DNA from 4 places in the Streptomyces sp. NPDC057697 genome. Region 2 is predicted to be linked to each of the others. Evidence: riboswitches for the same ligand, from Rfam matches in the RefSeq annotation. Region 2 holds a riboswitch; each other region holds the start of a gene.
The links. A riboswitch is a leader RNA that binds a small molecule or an ion and turns the genes downstream of it on or off. The one in region 2 is predicted to bind cyclic di-AMP.
Positions count from the first base shown of each region.

Region 1: it holds a riboswitch for cyclic di-AMP, as region 2 does, so the genes downstream of both, ACFVFH_RS23810 (transglycosylase SLT domain-containing protein) here and ACFVFH_RS35280 (C40 family peptidase) in region 2, are expected to answer to the same signal.
Region 3: it holds a riboswitch for cyclic di-AMP, as region 2 does, so the genes downstream of both, ACFVFH_RS09905 (M23 family metallopeptidase) here and ACFVFH_RS35280 (C40 family peptidase) in region 2, are expected to answer to the same signal.
Region 4: it holds a riboswitch for cyclic di-AMP, as region 2 does, so the genes downstream of both, ACFVFH_RS32005 (peptidoglycan DD-metalloendopeptidase family protein) here and ACFVFH_RS35280 (C40 family peptidase) in region 2, are expected to answer to the same signal.

Region 1 is NZ_JBHVJA010000009.1:302,365-306,935, forward strand. It holds gene ACFVFH_RS23805 (ABC-F family ATP-binding cassette domain-containing protein) at 1-1,567, opposite strand, end outside; cyclic di-AMP (ydaO/yuaA leader) riboswitch at 2,235-2,393, shown strand; gene ACFVFH_RS23810 (transglycosylase SLT domain-containing protein) at 2,398-2,889, shown strand; partial or broken gene ACFVFH_RS23815 (FAD-dependent monooxygenase) at 2,927-3,400, opposite strand; partial or broken gene ACFVFH_RS23820 (TetR family transcriptional regulator C-terminal domain-containing protein) at 3,405-3,770, shown strand; gene ACFVFH_RS23825 (hypothetical protein) at 3,810-4,127, opposite strand; gene ACFVFH_RS23830 (APC family permease) at 4,498-4,571, shown strand, end outside.
Region 2 is NZ_JBHVJA010000025.1:36,449-41,019, forward strand. It holds gene ACFVFH_RS35270 (ATP-dependent Clp protease proteolytic subunit) at 1-429, shown strand, start outside; gene ACFVFH_RS35275 (hypothetical protein) at 437-748, shown strand; cyclic di-AMP (ydaO/yuaA leader) riboswitch at 1,140-1,320, shown strand; gene ACFVFH_RS35280 (C40 family peptidase) at 1,324-1,797, shown strand; gene ACFVFH_RS35285 (ATP-binding protein) at 1,957-2,388, opposite strand; gene ACFVFH_RS35290 (8-amino-7-oxononanoate synthase) at 2,713-3,855, opposite strand; gene bioB (biotin synthase BioB) at 3,998-4,571, shown strand, end outside.
Region 3 is NZ_JBHVJA010000003.1:26,165-30,735, forward strand. It holds gene ACFVFH_RS09905 (M23 family metallopeptidase) at 1-836, opposite strand, end outside; cyclic di-AMP (ydaO/yuaA leader) riboswitch at 1,124-1,277, opposite strand; gene ACFVFH_RS09910 (PP2C family protein-serine/threonine phosphatase) at 1,572-2,744, opposite strand; tRNA gene ACFVFH_RS09915 (tRNA-Met) at 2,946-3,019, opposite strand; gene ACFVFH_RS09920 (SPFH domain-containing protein) at 3,120-4,331, opposite strand; gene ACFVFH_RS09925 (hypothetical protein) at 4,497-4,571, opposite strand, start outside.
Region 4 is NZ_JBHVJA010000017.1:5,075-9,645, forward strand. It holds gene ACFVFH_RS31995 (tyrosine-protein phosphatase) at 1-99, opposite strand, end outside; gene ACFVFH_RS32000 (alpha-galactosidase) at 325-2,421, shown strand; cyclic di-AMP (ydaO/yuaA leader) riboswitch at 2,719-2,875, shown strand; gene ACFVFH_RS32005 (peptidoglycan DD-metalloendopeptidase family protein) at 2,879-3,808, shown strand; gene ACFVFH_RS32010 (SGNH/GDSL hydrolase family protein) at 3,999-4,571, shown strand, end outside.

The sequences.
Region 1 (4,571 bases), on a different contig from region 2:
TCGATTCGAGGAACGGCAGATCGTGACTGGCGATCAGGAGCGCCCCCTCGTAGGACTCCAGCGCGTCGGTCAGCTGCCGCGCACTGGCGAGGTCCAGGTTGTTGGTCGGCTCGTCCATCATCAGCAGCTGCGGGGCCGGAGCGGCGAGCAGCGTCGCCGCGAGCGCGGCCCGGAAGCGTTCCCCGCCCGAGAGCGTGCCCGCCTCCTGTTCCGCGCGCCTGCCCCGGAACAGGAAGCGCGCGAGCTGGGCGCGGACGTGGTTGTCGGTGACCCCGGGAGCCGCACGGGCCACGTTGGCCGCGACGCTCAGCTCCTCGTCCAGCACATCGAGCCGTTGCGGAAGGAACCGCGTCGGCACGAAGGTCCTGGCCTCGCCGGACCGGGGGGCCAGTTCACCGGTGAGCGTGCGCAGCAGCGTCGTCTTCCCGGCGCCGTTGCGGCCGACGAGCGCGATCCGCTCGGGCCCGTGCACCCGCAGCGTCCCTTCGCGCAGCCTGCCGAACCGGGGCCGCACCCGGTCCAGGCTCAGCACGGCGCGCCCGGTGGGGACCGCCGTGCCCGGCAGGCTCACACGGATCTCGGCGTCGTCGCGGACGGACTCCGCGGCCTCCTCCCGGCGCTCGCGCGCCTGATCGAGCCGCTCCTCGTGGACGCCGCGCAGCTTGCCCGCCGACTCCTGCGCGGCCCGCTTGCGGCGGCCGGCCAGGATCTTCGGCAGACCGCCCTCGGCCTCGGCCTTCCTTCCGTTGCGCCGACGCCTGGCCAGCTTCACCCGGGTCTCCTCCAGTTCACGTTTCTGGCGGCGCAGGTCCGCCTCGGCGGCCCGCAACGTCCGCCCCGCGGCCTCCTGTTCGACGGCCACGGCTTCCTGGTACGCGGACCAGCCGCCGCCGTACCAGTGCAGTGACCCGGTGCGCAGTTCCGCGATGCGGTCCACCCGCTCCAGCAGTTCCCGGTCGTGGCTGACCACGACCAGGACGCCGGAGCGCCAGGAGTCGACGGCCTCGTAGAGCCTGCGACGCGCGAACGCGTCGAGGTTGTTGGTGGGTTCGTCCAGGAGCAGGACGTCGGGACGCTCCAGCAGCAGCGCCGCCAGGCGCAGCAGTACGGTCTCCCCGCCCGACAACTGGCCTACGGTGCGGTCCAGTTCGATCCCGCCGAGGCCGAGCGAGCCCAGCGTCGCCAGGGCCCGCTCCTCGACGTCCCATTCGTCGCCGATCGTCTCGAAGTGCCTCTCGTCGACCTCGCCCGACTCGACGGCGCGCAGTGCGTCGCGCCGCTCGGCGATACCGAGGGCCCGGTCCACCCGCAGTGTGGTGTCGAGGGTGACGTTCTGCGGCAGGTGGGCGAGGCTGCCGCCGACGGTCACCGAACCCTGGGAGGGGCGCAGCCGGCCGGCGAGCAGCCGCAGCAGGGTGGACTTGCCGGCGCCGTTGCTGCCGACGAGGCCGACCCGGCCCCGGCCGATGGAGAGGGAGAGCTCGTCGAAGACGGCCGTGCCGTCCGGCCAGTGGAAGGACAGCGCCGAGCAGGTGAGGGAAGCGCCGGGGGTGGTGGGTGTCGCCATGTTGTTCCTCGCAGTCGCAAACGAAATGAAGGGGGATTCGTATGCGAGCACCACGCGGCGACCGGACGGCGGAGAGGGGTGTGGCGGCCCTGAAGATCGGGGACGGCTCATGCACCGAGGTCGCATCCACGCGGGGTCACGGGCAGCACGGAAGGCTGCGTCGGCGTGACGGGCGTACGGGCTGAGCCGTACGGCGCGATGTTCGCGGACCTCAGATGCGCAACGTCCACCTCGATCGGAGACAACAGGACCCGGTAACGATAGCTGCGGGGTGGGGCGATGGCAATGCCTCCCGGCCGAGAGCCGCGGACGGACGCGGAGGGGTCGCACCGCGAGACCTTATGCCCGTTATGCACATTTGGAGCCGATTAGCCTTTTGTTTATTTAAAAGTGATTTGAGTGAATCACGGCTTTTGATGGGATGCGGGAAGCGCCATGCGCGGGCCTGTGGTGCGAGTCACGTCCGAGCTCCCGGAGGCCGCCGGCGACCCCCGGTCCCCTTTCCGTGCAAGGGGCGGGAATGGCCCGGTGTGAGCTGGGTTACCGCTGTTCCCTCCATTCGATCTTGTAAGTGAATTGCATTCGGAAATTGGGGTCTTGTCCCTTTCGGCTTTTCTCGCCTACGGTCTCCGTCAATCCGGACGGAACGCCGAATCCTGCCGCCGCCCCGGACATCCCACCCATTCGTGCAAGGCAGGAGCGGGGAACCCAAGCAGGCCGCCGGTCCGGTGTCCGGAACGGCTCGGGGTGAAGTCGCACTCCATGTGCGGCCGGGCAGCTCCAGCCCGAACCCGACAGCTCACCTCGCAGGCGACGGAGAGGAATCCACCATGCCCGCAACGGGTACGTACCGTCGTCGTCGCACCCCCTCCTCGCTGACCCGGGGCTTCATCGCCGCGGGCACGGGGGCGGCCGTCCTCATGCTTCCGCTGATCGGTGCCCACGCCGCCGCGGCGGCGCCGACGCAGACCGTCGCCGCAGCCGCACCGGCCGCCGCGTACACGAACGACCTGGACGGCTGGATCAAGGAGTCGCTGGCCGTCATGGCCGAGCACGGCATCCCCGGCAGCTACGACGGCATCCACCGCAACGTCATGCGCGAGTCCTCCGGCAACCCGCGCGCCATCAACAACTGGGACTCGAACGCCGTCGCCGGCACGCCGTCCAAGGGGCTGCTCCAGATCATCGACCCCACCTTCCGGGCCTACCACGTGCCCGGCACGGCGATGGACAGCTACGACCCCGTCGCCAACATCACGGCGGCCTGCAACTACGCGGCCGACAAGTACGGCTCCATCGACAACGTCAACGGGGCCTACTGACGCACAGAACGGCCCCCGGACCGGCCGGTTCCCGCGATCAGCCCGGTCGCGGGGGCGTCCAGTCGGCGTGGCGCAGGATCGTGCGGACGGTGACGCGGGACGGTGCGATCCGCAGCGCCGCGTCGCGCAGCGCGACGGCCGCGGGATGCGACAGCCGGTGCCCCATCCGGCCGGCCAGGCGCGCGGCCCGGACGACCGACTGGCTGCGGGGGCGGCGCTCGGCGTCGTAACGTCCGAGCGCCGCGTCGACCGTGGGCGCGGTGGAGAGCGCGGCGGCCGGTGTCGCCGCGTCCTCCAGTGCCTGGCAGGCTCCCTGGCCGAGGTTCGGGGTCATGGCATGGGCGGCGTCGCCGAGCAGGGCGATCCGGCCCACCGCGTAGGACGGCAGCGGTACGGCCAACTCGTCGATGTCGTGGTGCAGGACGGCCTCGGGACGGGTCGCCGCCGGCAGGGCGGGAATGGGATCGTGCCGGCCGCCGAACCGGCGGTGGACCTCGGCGAGCGGATCCGGGTGGCTGCGGACGGCCGGTGAGCAGGCGGGGGCGGTGTCCGACGCGGACCGGCTGACGGACGGTCTCGCCGTCTTCGTCGCACGGCGGCTGACGGGGGAGGGGCGCCGGAGGTCGCTCGCCCGCTACGCCTGCGCCGTCGAGAGCGTGCACCACCCGGAGCTGCGGGAGATCCTCGTGCCGCGCGGGAACGCGGCCCGCGAGGCCGTACGGGCCTTCCTGGACGCGCAGGGGGCGGCCGACGCCGGGAACCGCACGCTCACCCTCCTGGCCTGCGTGGACGGGCTGGTCTTCGACCGGCTGGTGGGCGGCGGGGACGTCCCGCGGGACGAGATCGCGGGGCTGGTCGCCGCGGCGCTCCGCGACGCGTGACCGCCGCCGCTCCGCCGCCGCTCCGCCGCCGCCCCGACGTCACTCCGGCGCGGACGCCGACGCCTGTCCCGGACGGGTGCGGGGCGGCGCGGGTACGGTGGCGGCCTGCCCGGCCCGTACCGCCTGCACCGCCGCGTCGTGCAGACGGCGGCTGTCCTCCTCGGAACGGCACGGCACGGGACTGCCCGACATGGTGAACCAGTCGATCGCGCCCGTGTACTGCACCGTGACCTGGGCCGTGTCCTCCGCCCAGGTCGTGTGGACGGTCAGGTCCCCGGACAGGACACCGACCTCCTCCGTGAGCACGCCGCCGTGCCCGGAGAACACACCGCAAGTCGTCCAAGACGCCCAAGCCATGACTCCAGGCTGGCACCAACCCCGTGGATGCGCTACCCACGGGGTTGGTGCCCTGCCGCGCCCGCGCACGCCCCCGTGCGGCAAGGGCGGCGCTCCGGGCTCCCGGATGCTGGAAATGGACGAAACTTTCCCTCGGCCGGGGCTGCGGTTCCCGTGCCCGCCGATCCCCGCAAGACAGGCCGGTGTTAGCGCAAAATCGTTGGATCAAGCCTTCGGAACAACGAATTCCGAAGGTGAACAGCTCTTGACCTGCGGAACACGTCAGGATTGCATATCGCGCTGGGAGCGACGAAACCACTCACCACGTCCTCGTCTGGAGGCGATACCGCTCCCGTGCTCCAACACCGCACCTGTCGATCGGAACCGCACGATGACCGAAACGCTCAGCGCTCCCCAGGCGCTCGCCCCAGCGACCGGCCCCACTCCACAGAAGCTCAAGCGTTC
Region 2 (4,571 bases):
ATCAACTCTCCCGGCGGCTCGTTCGGAGCCATGTCCGCGATCTACGACACGATGCAGTACCTCACCTGCGAGGTGGAGACCTTCTGCCTCGGCCAGGCCGGCCCCTGTGCCTCCGCCCTGCTCGCCGCCGGTGCGCCCGGCCGCCGGCACACGCTGCCCGGCGCGAGGGTCGTCGTGCGGCAGCCGGAACTGACGGAACCGCTGCGGGGCCGGCCCTCGGACCTGGAGATCCAGGCACGGGAACTGGAGCGGGTCCGCGCGGTGCTCACCGCCCTGTTGGCCCGTCACACCGGTCGCGACGCGCAGCAGATCGGCGACGACATCGAGCGCGATCTCATTCTCGACGCGGCGGGCGCCAAGGAATACGGCCTGGTGGACCACGTCCTGGAGGGCCGGAACGCCACGATTCCTCCACGTGGCGCGAGGTGAACACCCGATGCAGCCACCACCGGAGTACCCGCCGCTCCCCGCACTGACGCGCGCCGAGGGGGAGTTCATCGACCGCTACCTCGAAGTCCTCGACCAGGTGGGCCGGATCAACCCGGCCCGGGGCAGCGACACCTACGGGGCACTGCGTGCCGCACAGGCACTGGCCTCGCACGCCAGGGCGCTGCGCGACGCCCTCGCCCTGATGCACGAGCGCGGCGAGGCGCACATCCACTCCGCGACGCTCACCCGGGCACTGCGTGTCCTGGACGGGGAGCGGCGGGCCGGACGCGTCACCGTACCCCCCGCGCCGACGAGTTGACCGAGTCACGCCATCCATGGGTACGACACCGCCCGGCCAACTCCCCCCGCCCCGGGGCACGACGGCCGTCACCCAACTCCCGTATCCGACACGCCCGACGGGCCGACCGGAATTCCTCGCTCGTTCGGCGTAGGAAGTCCCTCTCGTGAGGGACCGCTCAACTTGCGCTTTCCGCGTGGACAGTGGACGGAATCCATCCTTCCGCCGCTGGTACGGCGTGGGTCCGCAGCGCCGGAAGAGCGTCGAAAATCATCATGTCCACCCGAACGGATCAGTCGTGAGGAGCCTCACATATCCCTGTTTCAGCTCGGAAATCCGGCAGTCCGTGAGTCAAGATCCCTGGGACGACAAGCCCCCGCCACCGCGGCGGGGCGGTCCGGGCGGACGCCGAGTCCTGCCGCCGCCCGGATGCCTGGTCGACAGAAGTGGATCGGCAGGAGTGGAGGACCCGAGCACAACGGGTCGGCCTGAACACCGGTCGACCCTCGGGGTGAAGCCGCAGAACGCGGCCGGGCGACTTCGCCAGCCCGAACCCGACAGGTCATCCTTCACAGGCGGCTGACGAAGGGTTGCGCATGACTGCGCAGGTTCATGTCCCGTCTCTGTTCGTCCGGGCCGGTACGGCCTCGGTTCTGACTCTCGCCGCCGTCGGCGGCACCATGTTCGCGCCGGGCGCCGCGACGGACGCCCAGGCGGCGACCCTGTCGATGAAGGCGCTCAACATCGCGGCGTCGAAGAAGGGCTCGCCGTACAGGTGGGGGGCCACCGGCCCCAGCCGCTTCGACTGCTCGGGCCTGACGCTCTACGCGTTCAAGAAGGCGGGCAAGAAGCTCCCCCGCACCGCCCAGCAGCAGTACAACCGGGCCCGCCACATCTCGGCCTCCCACCGGCAACGCGGCGACCTGGTCTTCTTCCACTCCGGCCGCAGCGTCTACCACGTGGGGATCTACGCCGGTCAGGGCAAGATCTGGCACTCGCCGAGGACCGGCGCGGTGGTCCGGCTGGAGAAGATCTGGACGAGAAGCGTCTACTACGGCCGGATCAACTGAGGCGGGGCCCGTCCGGCGGGCCGGGGCCGCGCCCCGCCGGACGGCCCCTGTGCCCGATCACGCCCGGTGCGACGGCGGACCGGTCAGCGGCACCACGCCCCGCTCCGGCTCGACGAGCCGGAGCGCGAGGCGGGCGCCGCGCTCCGCGCGACGCGTCGGTCAGCTCTGCACGGGGACGCTCCAGGGGAGCGCGATCCACACCGTCTTGCCGCCGTCGGCGGTGGGGGTGACGGTGAGCCGGCCGCCGCACTGCTTGGCCAGACAGCGGATGATGGCGAGGCCGCGCCCGTTGTCCTGCTGAACGGCGGCGGGCAGCCGCCTGGGCCAACGGGGGTGACTGTCCGTCACTCCCAGATACAGCTGTTCGTCCCGTTCCAGCCGGAGGTCCACGGTGAAGGTGGGCGACTGCCCGAAGGTGTGCTGGACGGCGTTGGTCGCGAGCTCGGAGACGATGAGCCGGATGTCGTCGGCGAAGTCGGTGTCGGCGGCCAGGCCCCATTCGCCGAGCACCCGGGACACGTACCTGCGGGCCACCGGGACCGAGACCGGCTCGCTCGCCAGAGTGACATGTGCTTCCTGCTGGTCTGCCATGGCGGGCCGTCCTTTCCCACCCGTACCGACCGCGATCGGCCCGGGTTGCGCTTCGAGCCACATTGCCACCGATGCTCCCCGCAGTTACGGCGATCCACCAAGATATGCATATATCTGTCGCTCGATGCGGTGAACCCTGCGACGCAGGACCGGATACGGGCGACACACCGCCGGGTCACCCGGTGCCCGCTCGACGGGCTTCTCCTGCCTGACGGACGGGCCATGGAGGTACGGCCCGTCCGTCAGGGGCGCCCGGACCGGTCGCCCGCCGCGCTCCTCCCGGCGGCGCGGACCTCGTACGTGGCCGGTCCGCGCCGGGCCCCGTCAGCCGGCGGGAGCGGTCCGCAGCAGGACCGCCACGGCGGCCTCGATCTGTTCGCCGGTCAGATCGGCCCGCGCCGTCAGCCGCAGCCGGGACACCCCATCCGGCACGGACGGCGGCCGGAAGCAGCCGACCACGGTCCCGGCGGCGCGGCAGTCGGCCGCCCAGCGCACCGCCGCGTCCGCCGAGGGGGCACGCACCGAGACCACGGCCGCGTCCGGCCGCACGGCGGTCAGACCGGCCGCGGTCAGCCGCTCGTAGAGCGCGGTGGCGACCGTACGGGCCCGCTCCGCCCGTTCCGGCTCGCGGCGCAGCAGGCGCAGGCCCGCCAGCGCGCCGCCCACCGCGGCGGGTGCGAGGCCGGTGTCGAAGATGAACGTACGGGCCGCGTTGACGAGGTGTTCGATGACCCGGGCCGGTCCGAGGACGGCTCCGCCCTGGCTGCCCAGGGACTTGGAGAGGGTGAGCGTGGTGACGATTCCCTCGCCCCCCGCGAGTCCGGCGGCGGCGAGCGCGCCCCGGCCGCCCTCGCCCAGCACGCCGAGGCCATGGGCGTCGTCGACGAGCAGTGCGGCGCCCTCCGCACGGCAGACCTCGGCCAGCCGGGGCAGCGGTGCCGCGTCGCCGTCGACCGAGAAGACCGAGTCGCTGACGGCCAGCGCCCGCCCCCCGTGCGCCCGCAGCGCCTTGCGCACCGCCTCGGGATCGGCGTGCGGAACGACGGCGGTCGCGGCCCGGGAGAGCCGGCAACCGTCCACGATCGAGGCGTGGTTGCCCGCGTCGGAGACGATCAGCGAACCGTGGCCGGTGAGCGCGGTGAGGGCGGCGAGATTGGCCGCGTAGCCCGACGACAGCACCAGCGCCGCCTCGAAGCCGCAGAACTCGGCCAGCTCCGCCTCCAGTTCGGCGTGCAGCGCGGTGGAGCCGGTGACCAGCCGCGAGCCGGTCGCGCCCGCCCCCCATTCCCGCGCGGCGGCGGCCGCGGCGGCGGTGACGTCGGGGTGGCGTGCCAGACCCAGGTAGTCGTTGCTCGCCAGGTCCAGGAGTCCGGACGCGGCGGGCCTGGGGCGCAGGGTACGGACGAGTCCGGCGTCGGCGCGGCGGCGCGCCTCCGCGTCGATCCAGTCGAACGGGTCGAAGGGCATGAGCGGTCCCTTTTGTAGGCAGCTCACAGACCCTAACCGTGGGCGCAGCAGGTCATGGTGTGGCAATACACACACCCTCGACAGGCTCTGTTGTCCGGTTCCTCCTTGGCTGCGGGCCGTCCGGTAGGCCAGGATCTTCGCCATGGACCTCCTGAACACGCTGGTGGACAAGGGGCTGCGGCGCGAGCTGCCGACCCGCGAAGAAGCCCTCGCCGTACTGGCGACCTCGGACGACGACCTGCTCGACGTGGTGGCCGCGGCCGGAAAGGTGCGCCGTCAGTGGTTCGGGCGGCGCGTGAAACTCAACTATCTGGTCAACCTCAAGTCCGGTCTGTGCCCCGAGGACTGCTCGTACTGCTCGCAGCGGCTGGGCTCCAAGGCCGAGATCCTCAAGTACACCTGGCTGAAACCGGATGAGGCGTCGCAGGCGGCCGCCGCCGGTGTGGCGGGCGGGGCCAAACGGGTGTGTCTGGTGGCGAGCGGCCGCGGCCCGACGGACCGCGATGTCGACCGGGTGTCGAAGACCATCGAGGCGATCAAGGAACAGAACGAGGGCGTCGAGGTGTGCGCCTGCCTCGGGCTGCTCTCCGACGGCCAGGCCGAACGGCTCCGGTCGGCGGGCGCCGACGCGTACAACCACAACCTCAACACGTCCGAGGGGACGTACGGGGACATCACCACCACCCACACCTACGCGGACCGCGTGGAGACCGTGC
Region 3 (4,571 bases), on a different contig from region 2:
ATCGCCTTGATCGGGGTACCGGTCGGAGCCGCGAAGTCGAGGCCGGTGTGGTGGCCGGAGGACCACATCGAACCGGCTTCGCCGAACGTCGAGGTGATCGTGTACGAGGAGGTCGGGATGGCGTAGCTGGCGGCGAGCTTGGCGAGCCGCAGGGCCTCCGCCTTCTTCTTGGCCTCCTCCTCCGCCTTCTTCTTCTCGGCCTCGGCCTTGGCCTCCGCCTCGTCCTGCTGCTTCTTGGCCTCGGCGGCGGCCTTCTCGGAGGCTTCCTTCTCCTGGGCGGCCTTGGCCTCGGCGTCGGCGGCGTCCTGCTGCTGCTCGGCCTGCTGGAGGATGCGGGCGCGGAGCGCCTCGCCCGCGTCCGTCGCCCCCTGCTCCGCCTCGGCGGTGGTGATGCCGGCGGTGGTGAGCGGGGCGGAGGCGGCCGTGACCGCGGTCTTGTCGGCCTCGGACCCGTCGGAGAACAGGGCGCCCACACCGGGCAGGGACTTGGCGTCGGGGAGGTTGTCCTTGATGGAGTCGGGCACCGAGATGGAGACCGGCGGCTTGCCCGCCGCGGTGGCCATGCCGCCCGCGCCGACCGCCGCTATGACGCCGACGCCGAGCACGGTGGAGCTGCGGGCGAGACCGTTGCGCTGCTTGGCGACGCGGTGTCTGCCGCGCACCGGGCGGACGGTCTCCTCGGTGGGGTTCCACTCGTCCCAACCACGCTCGGACTCACCGGAGTTGGCCTCGGCGCGGAGGTCGCCACCGAACTCGCCACCGAACTCCCCGGCGAACTCGCGACCGGGCTCGCCGCCGAAGTCTCCGGTGGTTCCGACGGCCGATCCGCCGTTCAACCCGCCGTTCAATCCGCCGGTGAAGTCACCGCCCGGCTCGGTGCCGTGCCCCGTGCCGTAGTCGGTTCCGAACGCCGTCGCCGGACCGGTGGGCACGAACGCCGTAGCCGGACCGGTGGGGACGAAAGCCGTGGCGGGACCGGTGGGTGCGAATTCGGCGCCGTAACCGGCGCCGTAACCGGCGTCGGGACGGGTGCCGTAGTCGGCGCCGTGACCGCTGCCGTAGTCGGGTTGGAACCGGGACGGGGCCTCGGGGGCAGGCTTGTTGGACGCCACGGGGGCGCACTCCTTTCCTTCCTTCTCGCCTACCGGGTTAGCTGACGGGTTCGGAGCAGGAAGGTCTCCTACGGGCCCCTCCGTCTCTCACGAGACACAGGTGTCCGATTCACCCCAATGTAGGTGGTTCCCCGGTTCCCTTGCGGAATTCGGCGCTCGCGCACGGTGCCGCCCTTGACGACGGCTGGGACGACCGCGCTGCGTTATCGAACGTTAATAGACACCGGCGTCCTATTCCAAGCTGTTCCCACTGATCGTTCACGTCTTTGGCCTGGACTTTACGGGACACAAGCGGGTGGAATCGGACGAGTTGACCGCACCTCAGCCATTACCCCGTTTCTGACGTTGCGTCAAACGTTATGCGGAGCGGCGCCTTTCGACTACACAGGGTGGCATCACGCATCCGCCCCCTCGCCACGCCCCTCGCCACGCCCCTCGCCACGCTTCTCGCCCCGCTTCTCACCCCGCCCCTCCCACCGTCTCCGCGCCCACGATCCGTACGGTCCTGCGCCGGTCCGGCTGCCCCGCGGCGGGACGTACCACCGCGAGCAGCGCCATGTCGTCGGTCGTCTCGCCGCCCGTGTGCAGCCGTACGTCGTCGGTCAGCGCGGACAGCAGCTCCTCGGGCCCCGGAAAGATCCGCCCGCGCAGCCGGGCCGCCGGATCGTAGAAGACCCCCTCGGCGTTCCGCGCCTCGGACAGCCCGTCCGTGTAGAGCAGCAGCGTCGTCCCGGCCGGCAGGTCCCACTCGTCCGTCCGCTCCGGCCATGCCCCCAGCCCCATCCCCAGCGGCAGCGCCGGCACGGACGGCTTCAGCACCTCCAGCGCCCCGTCCGGGTGGAGCAGGATCGGTTCGGGGTGACCACGGTTGACGATCCGCACCCGGGAGAGCCCGGACGGGATCTCGGCGAGCACGGCGGTGATGAAGCCCTCCAGGACGTCGAGCCCGCCCCGCCGCGCCTCCTCCCGCGCCAGCGCCCGCTCCAGCCGGCCGGCCACCCCCTCCAGCGAGGGCTCCTGCTCGGCCGCCTCGCGGAACGCCCCCATGACCACCGCCACCGTCTCCACGGCTTCGAGCCCCTTGCCCCGCACGTCCCCGACCACCAGCCGCACCCCCTGCGGGGTGTCCGCCACGGCGAAGAGGTCACCGCCGACGAACTCGTCCGCCTGCGCCGCCTCGTACCGCGCGGCTACCTGTAGTCCGCCGATCCGGTCGGACGGCTGGGGCAGCACCGCGCGCATGGCGGTCTCCGCGACGAATCTCGCGGAGGCCAGCTGCTCGTTGCCGCGCCGCACGACCCCGTTGATCACCACGGCGAGGACCGAGACGGTGGCCAGCGTGAGCAGCTCGATCAACGGCACGACCTGCGGCAACGTATTGCTGTACAGCCGCAGCGCGATCACGGCCAGCATCGAGGCGATCCCGGTGCGGATGGTGCTGGAGAGCGAGAAGAACGGGGCGGCGATCAGCGGGGCGGCCACGAACAGCGGAATGGCGGTGAAGGTCTGCGGGGTGAAGAAGTCGAACACGAGCCCGCCGAGAATCATCAGGGCGGGGAGGGTACGCACGAAGCTCCGGGTACGCGCACCGCCCCCGGCATGTCTGCCGCGCCGCCTCTCCCGCTTCCACACCTGTGGTCTCCTGCCCGGTACGCGCGCGGCTGCGGACGGTACCGCGCCCCACTCCCAGGCTCGCCGGAGCGGCACGGAGCTGCGACTCCTCGTCCGCCAAAAGGGGGATACCCGCGACGGGGCTCACGCACCCGCGCGGGCCCGCGCACGGAAACGAATCAGGCCCGGCACGCTGTATGCGTGCCGGGCCTGGTCCTTCAGTAGCGGGGACAGGATTTGAACCTGCGACCTCTGGGTTATGAGCCCAGCGAGCTACCGAGCTGCTCCACCCCGCGTCGGTGAACACAACTCTACGGCATCTCCGGCGCCCGTTTGACCACTCCGGTTTGCCGGGCCGTCACCCGGACCGGGACGGAACGGAGCGTATGGGCGCAATCAGGACGTATTCGTCTCGGAGATGCGGGGAACGGGCGCGGCCTTCCCGTCGACGGCCGGCTGCTTCACCGGGTTCACCCCCTGTTGCAGGGCGTGCAGGATCGCCAGCCCCTGGCCGACGACGCCCGCCGCCATCTCGTTGACCCCGCTGGTGCCGTTGAGCACGGTGAGGTCGGCCCCGGACATGCCGCGGGCGGCCGCGTCGGCGAGCGCGGGCAGGTTCTCGACGATGCGGTTGGCCGCGATGAGCTCCTGGTTGCCGTCCCGCAGCGAGGCGGCGCGCGCGCTGTTGGCGTCGGCCTGCGCCTGGGCGAGGGCCCGCTCCGTGTACGCGTTGCCGTCGGCCTCGAACTTCACCCGGTCCCGGGCCGCCTCCGCCAGGGTCCGCTGCCGGTACGCCTCGGCGTCCGCCGGGCGCCGGACCTCCGCCTCCAGCCGTTGCGCGGCGAGCGCCGCCTGTCGTTCGGCCAGCGCGGTCTGCTCCTCGATGACCTCGTGCGAGGCCTTGGCCTGGGCGAGCGGCCCGGCCTGGGCGGCGCGGGCGTTGTACTGCTCGGTCTCGGCGAGGAACCCGGCCCGCTTGATCGCGGTGTCGCGTTCGTACTCCGCCTTGAGCGCGGCGGCCTGCTGCTCGCGCTGACTGGCCTCCTGGTCGGCCTTGGCCTCGGCGATACGGGCCTGACTGGCGACGGCGGCGGCGTGCGGGGCGGCGAGGTTCCTGATGTAGCCGGTGGCGTCGTCGATCTCCTGGATCTGGAGCGCGTCCACGACGATGCCGAGCTTCTCCATCTCGCCGTGGCTGCCCGCGATGACCTCCTGGGAGACCCGGTTGCGCTCCCGGATGATCTGCTCCACGGTCAGTCCGCCGACGATGGACCGCAGATGTCCGGCGAAGATCCGCCCGACGAGTTCCTCCATCTGTTCCTGCTCGGTCAGGAAGCGGCGGGCCGCGTTGGCGATGGAGACGGCGTCGTCGCCGACCTTGAAGACGGCCACGGCGCGGACGTTGAGACGGATGCCCTGCTGCGTCACGCAGTCCTCGGTGATCTCCGCCTCGCGCAGCGCCAGGGAGAGCATGCGCGCCTTCTGCTTCACCGGGAGCACGAAGCTGCCGTGCCCGGTGACGATCCGGAACTGGGTGTCCAGGGTCTGGCCCTTGGAACCGGATATGAGCATCGCCTCGTTGGGGGCGGGAACGTGCCAGAAGAACATCGGAGGCTCCTGCCGTAGGTCACTGCTTCCGTAGGTCCGTGGTTTACGTGCGGCCGCCACGGCCGCCGCACTTCCTTGGGTCCGTGGTTACGTGCGGCCGCACCGGCCGCACGTAACGACTCCGGCCGCCGCGTCGACTCCGGCCGCCTCGACGGCTCGGGCCGCTCAGGGCGGCAGGCGCTCCACGATCACGCCCCGCGCCGACACCGAGTCGACGACGACGACGCGCTCGTCCCGGTC
Region 4 (4,571 bases), on a different contig from region 2:
CCGGCCGTCCCCGGTGGGCAGCCCGCCCACGTCGCGGAAGTTGAGGACACCCGCCAGTTCGGGTTCCGCCGACGGGACCTGCGGCACGTGCTGCGTCACGGTGACTCCTGGAGGATCTGGTGCCGACGCGGGTCGTCCGCGAGGCCACTTCGGCGACGATACGACATCGATTCCTCAGGCAATCATCTCGGTTCCGCCCTGTCGATACCCGGGCTAACTCCGGTTCTCCCGAGGCGGATCCGCCCGGTGAATTCCGTCCGGGCCCGTTGCCCGCACCCCAGGCATGGTCGATGATGTGCGGAACTGTTGAAATGTGGGGATGCGATGATCGAGACGGGCACCACCGGCCGTATCTGGCTGCTCACCGGCGCGAGCAGCAGCTACGCACTGCGACTCACCGACCAGGACGAACTGGTCCATCTGCACTGGGGGCCGAGGATCTCCCTCGCGGCCGCCGAAGCCCTGGCCGCGGCGCCGGAGCTGCCCTTCCGGGCCTTCGAGTCCCCGCTCGACGGCCGGGAGGAGTATCCGGTGGAGGGCGGCCCCCGGTTCGTCCGCCCGGCGCTCTCGGTGCGCACCCCGCAGGTCCGCGGCACCGAATGGGCCTTCGAGGCCGCCGAGGTGGACGGGGACGAACTGCGGCTCGGCTTCACCGACTCCGTGCACCGGCTCGCCCTCACCCTGCACTACCGGATGCGGGACGGCTCCGACGTCGTGGAGCGCCGGGCCACCGTCGCCCACGCCGGACCGGACGGCCCGCCGCTGGAACTGCTGCGCGCCGACGCGGCCGCCTGGACGCTGCCCGCCCGCGACGGCTGGCGGCTCAGCCGGCTGCACGGGCGCTGGGCGGCGGAGTCGCGGCTGGAGCGGGCTGAGCTGATGCACGGCGAGAGCGTCGTCTCCAGCCGCCGCGGCCACACCGGCCACCAGTACCTGCCGTGGGTCGCGCTGGACGCCGACGGCACGGCGACCGAGGAGAGCGGCGAGGTGTACGGCTGTGCGCTCGGCTGGTCCGGGTCGTGGCGGATCTCCGTGCAACGGCTGCCCGACGGGCTCGTACAGATCACCGGCGGCGCCGGATACGACGACTCCGGGCTGCTGCGGCTCGCGCCGGGGGAGTCCTACACCACGCCGGTGTTCGCCGGGCTGTGGAGCGGGCAGGGGTTCGGCGGGGCGAGCCGCGCCTGGCACGCCTGGCAGCTGGCCCATGTGATCCCGGACGCCGAGGTGCCCCGCCCGGTGCTCTACAACTCCTGGGAGGCGACGGGCTTCGACATCTCGCTCGACCAGCAGCGCGCCCTGGCCCGGCGCGCCGCGGCGATGGGCGTCGAGCTGTTCGTCGTGGACGACGCGTGGTTCGGACAGCGGACCAGTGACCACGCCGGGCTGGGCGACTGGACGGCCAATCCGGACCGCTTCCCCGGCGGGCTGAAGCCGCTCGCCGACGAGGTGCACGGGCTCGGCATGCGGTTCGGAATCTGGGTCGAACCGGAAATGGTCAATGCCGACAGCGATCTCTACCGGGCGCACCCCGACTGGGTGCAGCACTTCCCCGGGCGGACGCGCACCGAGTACCGCAACCAGCTGGTGCTCAATCTGGCCCGCCCCGATGTGCAGGAATACCTCTGGCAGCAGCTGGACGCCCTGCTCTCCGGTACGCCCGTCGACTATGTGAAATGGGATTTCAACCGCTGCTTCACCGACGCGGGCTGGCCGGGCGAGGAGTACCCGCAGAAGATCTGGATCGAGCACGTGAACGCCCTCTACGCGCTGATCGACCGGCTCAGGGCCGCGCACCCCGCGGTCGCGTTCGAGTCCTGCTCGGGCGGCGGCGGCCGGGTCGACCTGGGAATCCTGTCCCGTACGGACCAGGTGTGGACCTCCGACAACACCGACCCGCTCGACCGTCTCGCCATCCAGGAGGGCTTCGGGCACATCCATCCGGCGCGGGTGATGGCCGCCTGGGTCACCGACAGCCCCAACCACCAGCTCAACGGGAGGGTCAGCTCGCTGCGGTTCCGTTTCGTGAGCGCCATGGCCGGGGTGCTCGGGGTCGGCGGCGACCTCGCCGAATGGAGCGAGGAGGAACTGGCCGAGGCCCGGACCTGGGTGGAGCTCTACAAGGAGATCCGGCCGGTCGTGCAGTACGGCGCGCTGTACCGGCTGCGCGAGCCGCGCGGCGGCCTCAGCGCGGTCCAGTACGTCCACGGGGAGGAGACCGTGGTCCTGATGTGGCTGGAGGCGCAGCGGTACGGGGAGCGGCCCCCGGCCCTGCGGCTGCGGGGGCTCGACCCCGAAGCGACGTACACCTGCCTGGACACGGGGGCGGTGCACCACGGCTCGGTGCTGCTGCACCAGGGGCTGCACACCGGACTCCGGGGCGATCTCGACGCGGGGGTGCTGAGGTTCCGGCGGACGTGAGCGACGGGGTCTGTCCGTAATACAGGCTTTTGCCCGAACATGGCCTGATTGTGCGGGAGATCATCACCGCCTCGTGAGCGGGATCATATCCGTGACCGTGTGTGGTGACGGGCGAGTCGGGCATTCCGTGCGCGGTGCGGAATGCCAAGATCCTTAATCCACGGAGTGTGACCGGGATTCCGTGCCGATTTCCCGGCGCGGAATCCCGGCGTGGAACCTGTGGCTTGTTCTCGTCGTCCCGGCTCGCTTACGGTCACCGTCAATCCGGACGGACCGCCTAATCCTGCCGCCGTCCGGAATTCACATCCACTCATCGCGTGGCAGGAGCGGGGGAACCAGGTAAGCCGCCGGCCGGAGAATTCCGGACGGCTAGGGGTGAAGTCGCGCTCGACGCGGCCGGGCATCTCCAGCCCGAACCCGACAGCTCACCTCGCAGGCGCCGGAGAGGAAAAACGCCATGCCCATATCGGGTAAGCACCGCCGTCCGAACTTCGGCCCCATCGCCCGCGGCGTCGCCGCGGCAGGCGCCGGTGGCGCCGTCCTCGCGCTGCCGCTGCTCGGCGCCACGGGTGCCCACGCCGCGGAGCAGGCCGCCCCGGCCGCCGCTCCCCGGTCGGCCGCCGTCACGCACGCCGAGCCGGTCGCCCAGAAGCAGGCCGCCCCCACGACGTACTCCGTCGTCTCCGGCGACTACCTGTCCAAGATCGCCGCCGAGCACAAGATCAAGGGCGGCTGGCAGCAGCTGTACCAGGACAACCGCAAGGTCGTCGGCGAGAACCCCAGCCTGATCTTCCCGGGCATGAAGCTGACCCTCGGCGCCGGAGCGACCGCCGCCGCTGCCGCGCCCACCGGCGCCGGCACCGGCTCCGCCCTCCCGTCGAAGGCGCCCTCGGCGGCCGTCGAGAAGTCCGCCGCGACCCAGTCTGCGCCCGCCGCTCAGCCCAAGGCCCCGGCCGAGGCCCCCGCCGCCCAGAGCAACGGCTCCGGCTACGTCCACCCGGTCCCCGGCAACCACACCACCAACTACCGCGCCTCCGGCTCCAACTGGTCCAGCGGCAGCCACACCGGGATCGACTTCCCCGTCTCCACCGGCACCAGCGTGAAGTCCATCACCTCCGGCACCGTCGTCGCGGCCGGCTGGGGCGGCGCGTACGGCAACCAGGTCGTCGTCAAGCACGCCGACGGCCACTACTCGCAGTACGGCCACCTGTCCTCCGTCTCGGTCTCGACGGGTCAGACCGTGGGCGCCGGCCAGCAGATCGGCCTCTCCGGCGCCACCGGCAACGCCACCGGACCGCACCTGCACTTCGAGGTCCGCACCGGCCCGGACTACGGCTCGGACATCGACCCGATCGCCTTCCTGGCCTCGCACGGCATCTACGTCTGAGCCGGACGGCCGGGCAGCTGAGCGACACGGCATGACCTGAGCAACCCGGAAAGGGGCGGTGCGCGGCGGCGCACCGCCCCTTCTGCTTATTCCCCCTTTACCAAAACCTGACCGGGTGGTCTATGTCACCACCCGTCAACCCCTTATTACGGTCGCGTAGGTCACATTCGGCAGTGCAGGATAAGCGTTTGTGGCAGACGATTCGAGAAAAAACCAACGTGGCGTCATCAACCGACAGGGCGTCATCGGGTCGTACGCGGCGATTGGCGACAGCTTCACCGAGGGGGTCGGCGACCCCGGCCCGGACGGTACCTTCGTCGGCTGGGCCGACCGTTTCGCAGTACTCCTCGCCGACCAGCTCCCGGACCCCGGCGCCGAAGCGGGTGCCGAAGCTTCCGCGCACGGGAATTTCAGGTACGCCAATCTCGCCGTACGCGGACGCCTCCTCGACCAGATCGTCGAGGAACAGGTGCCGCGCGCCAAGGAGCTCGCACCCGACCTGGTGAGCTTCTGCGCGGGCGGCAACGACATCATCCGGCCGGGCACCGACCCCGACGACGTGGCCGAGCGCTTCGAGCGCGCGGTCGCGGAGCTGACCGAAGCGGTCGGCACGGTCATGGTCACCACCGGCTTCGACACCCGTGGCATTCCCGTGCTGCGCCATCTGCGCGGCAAGATCGCCACGTACACCGCCCATGTGCGGGCCATCGCCGACCGCTACGACTGCCCGGTCCTCGACCTGTGGTCGCTGCGGTCCGTCCAG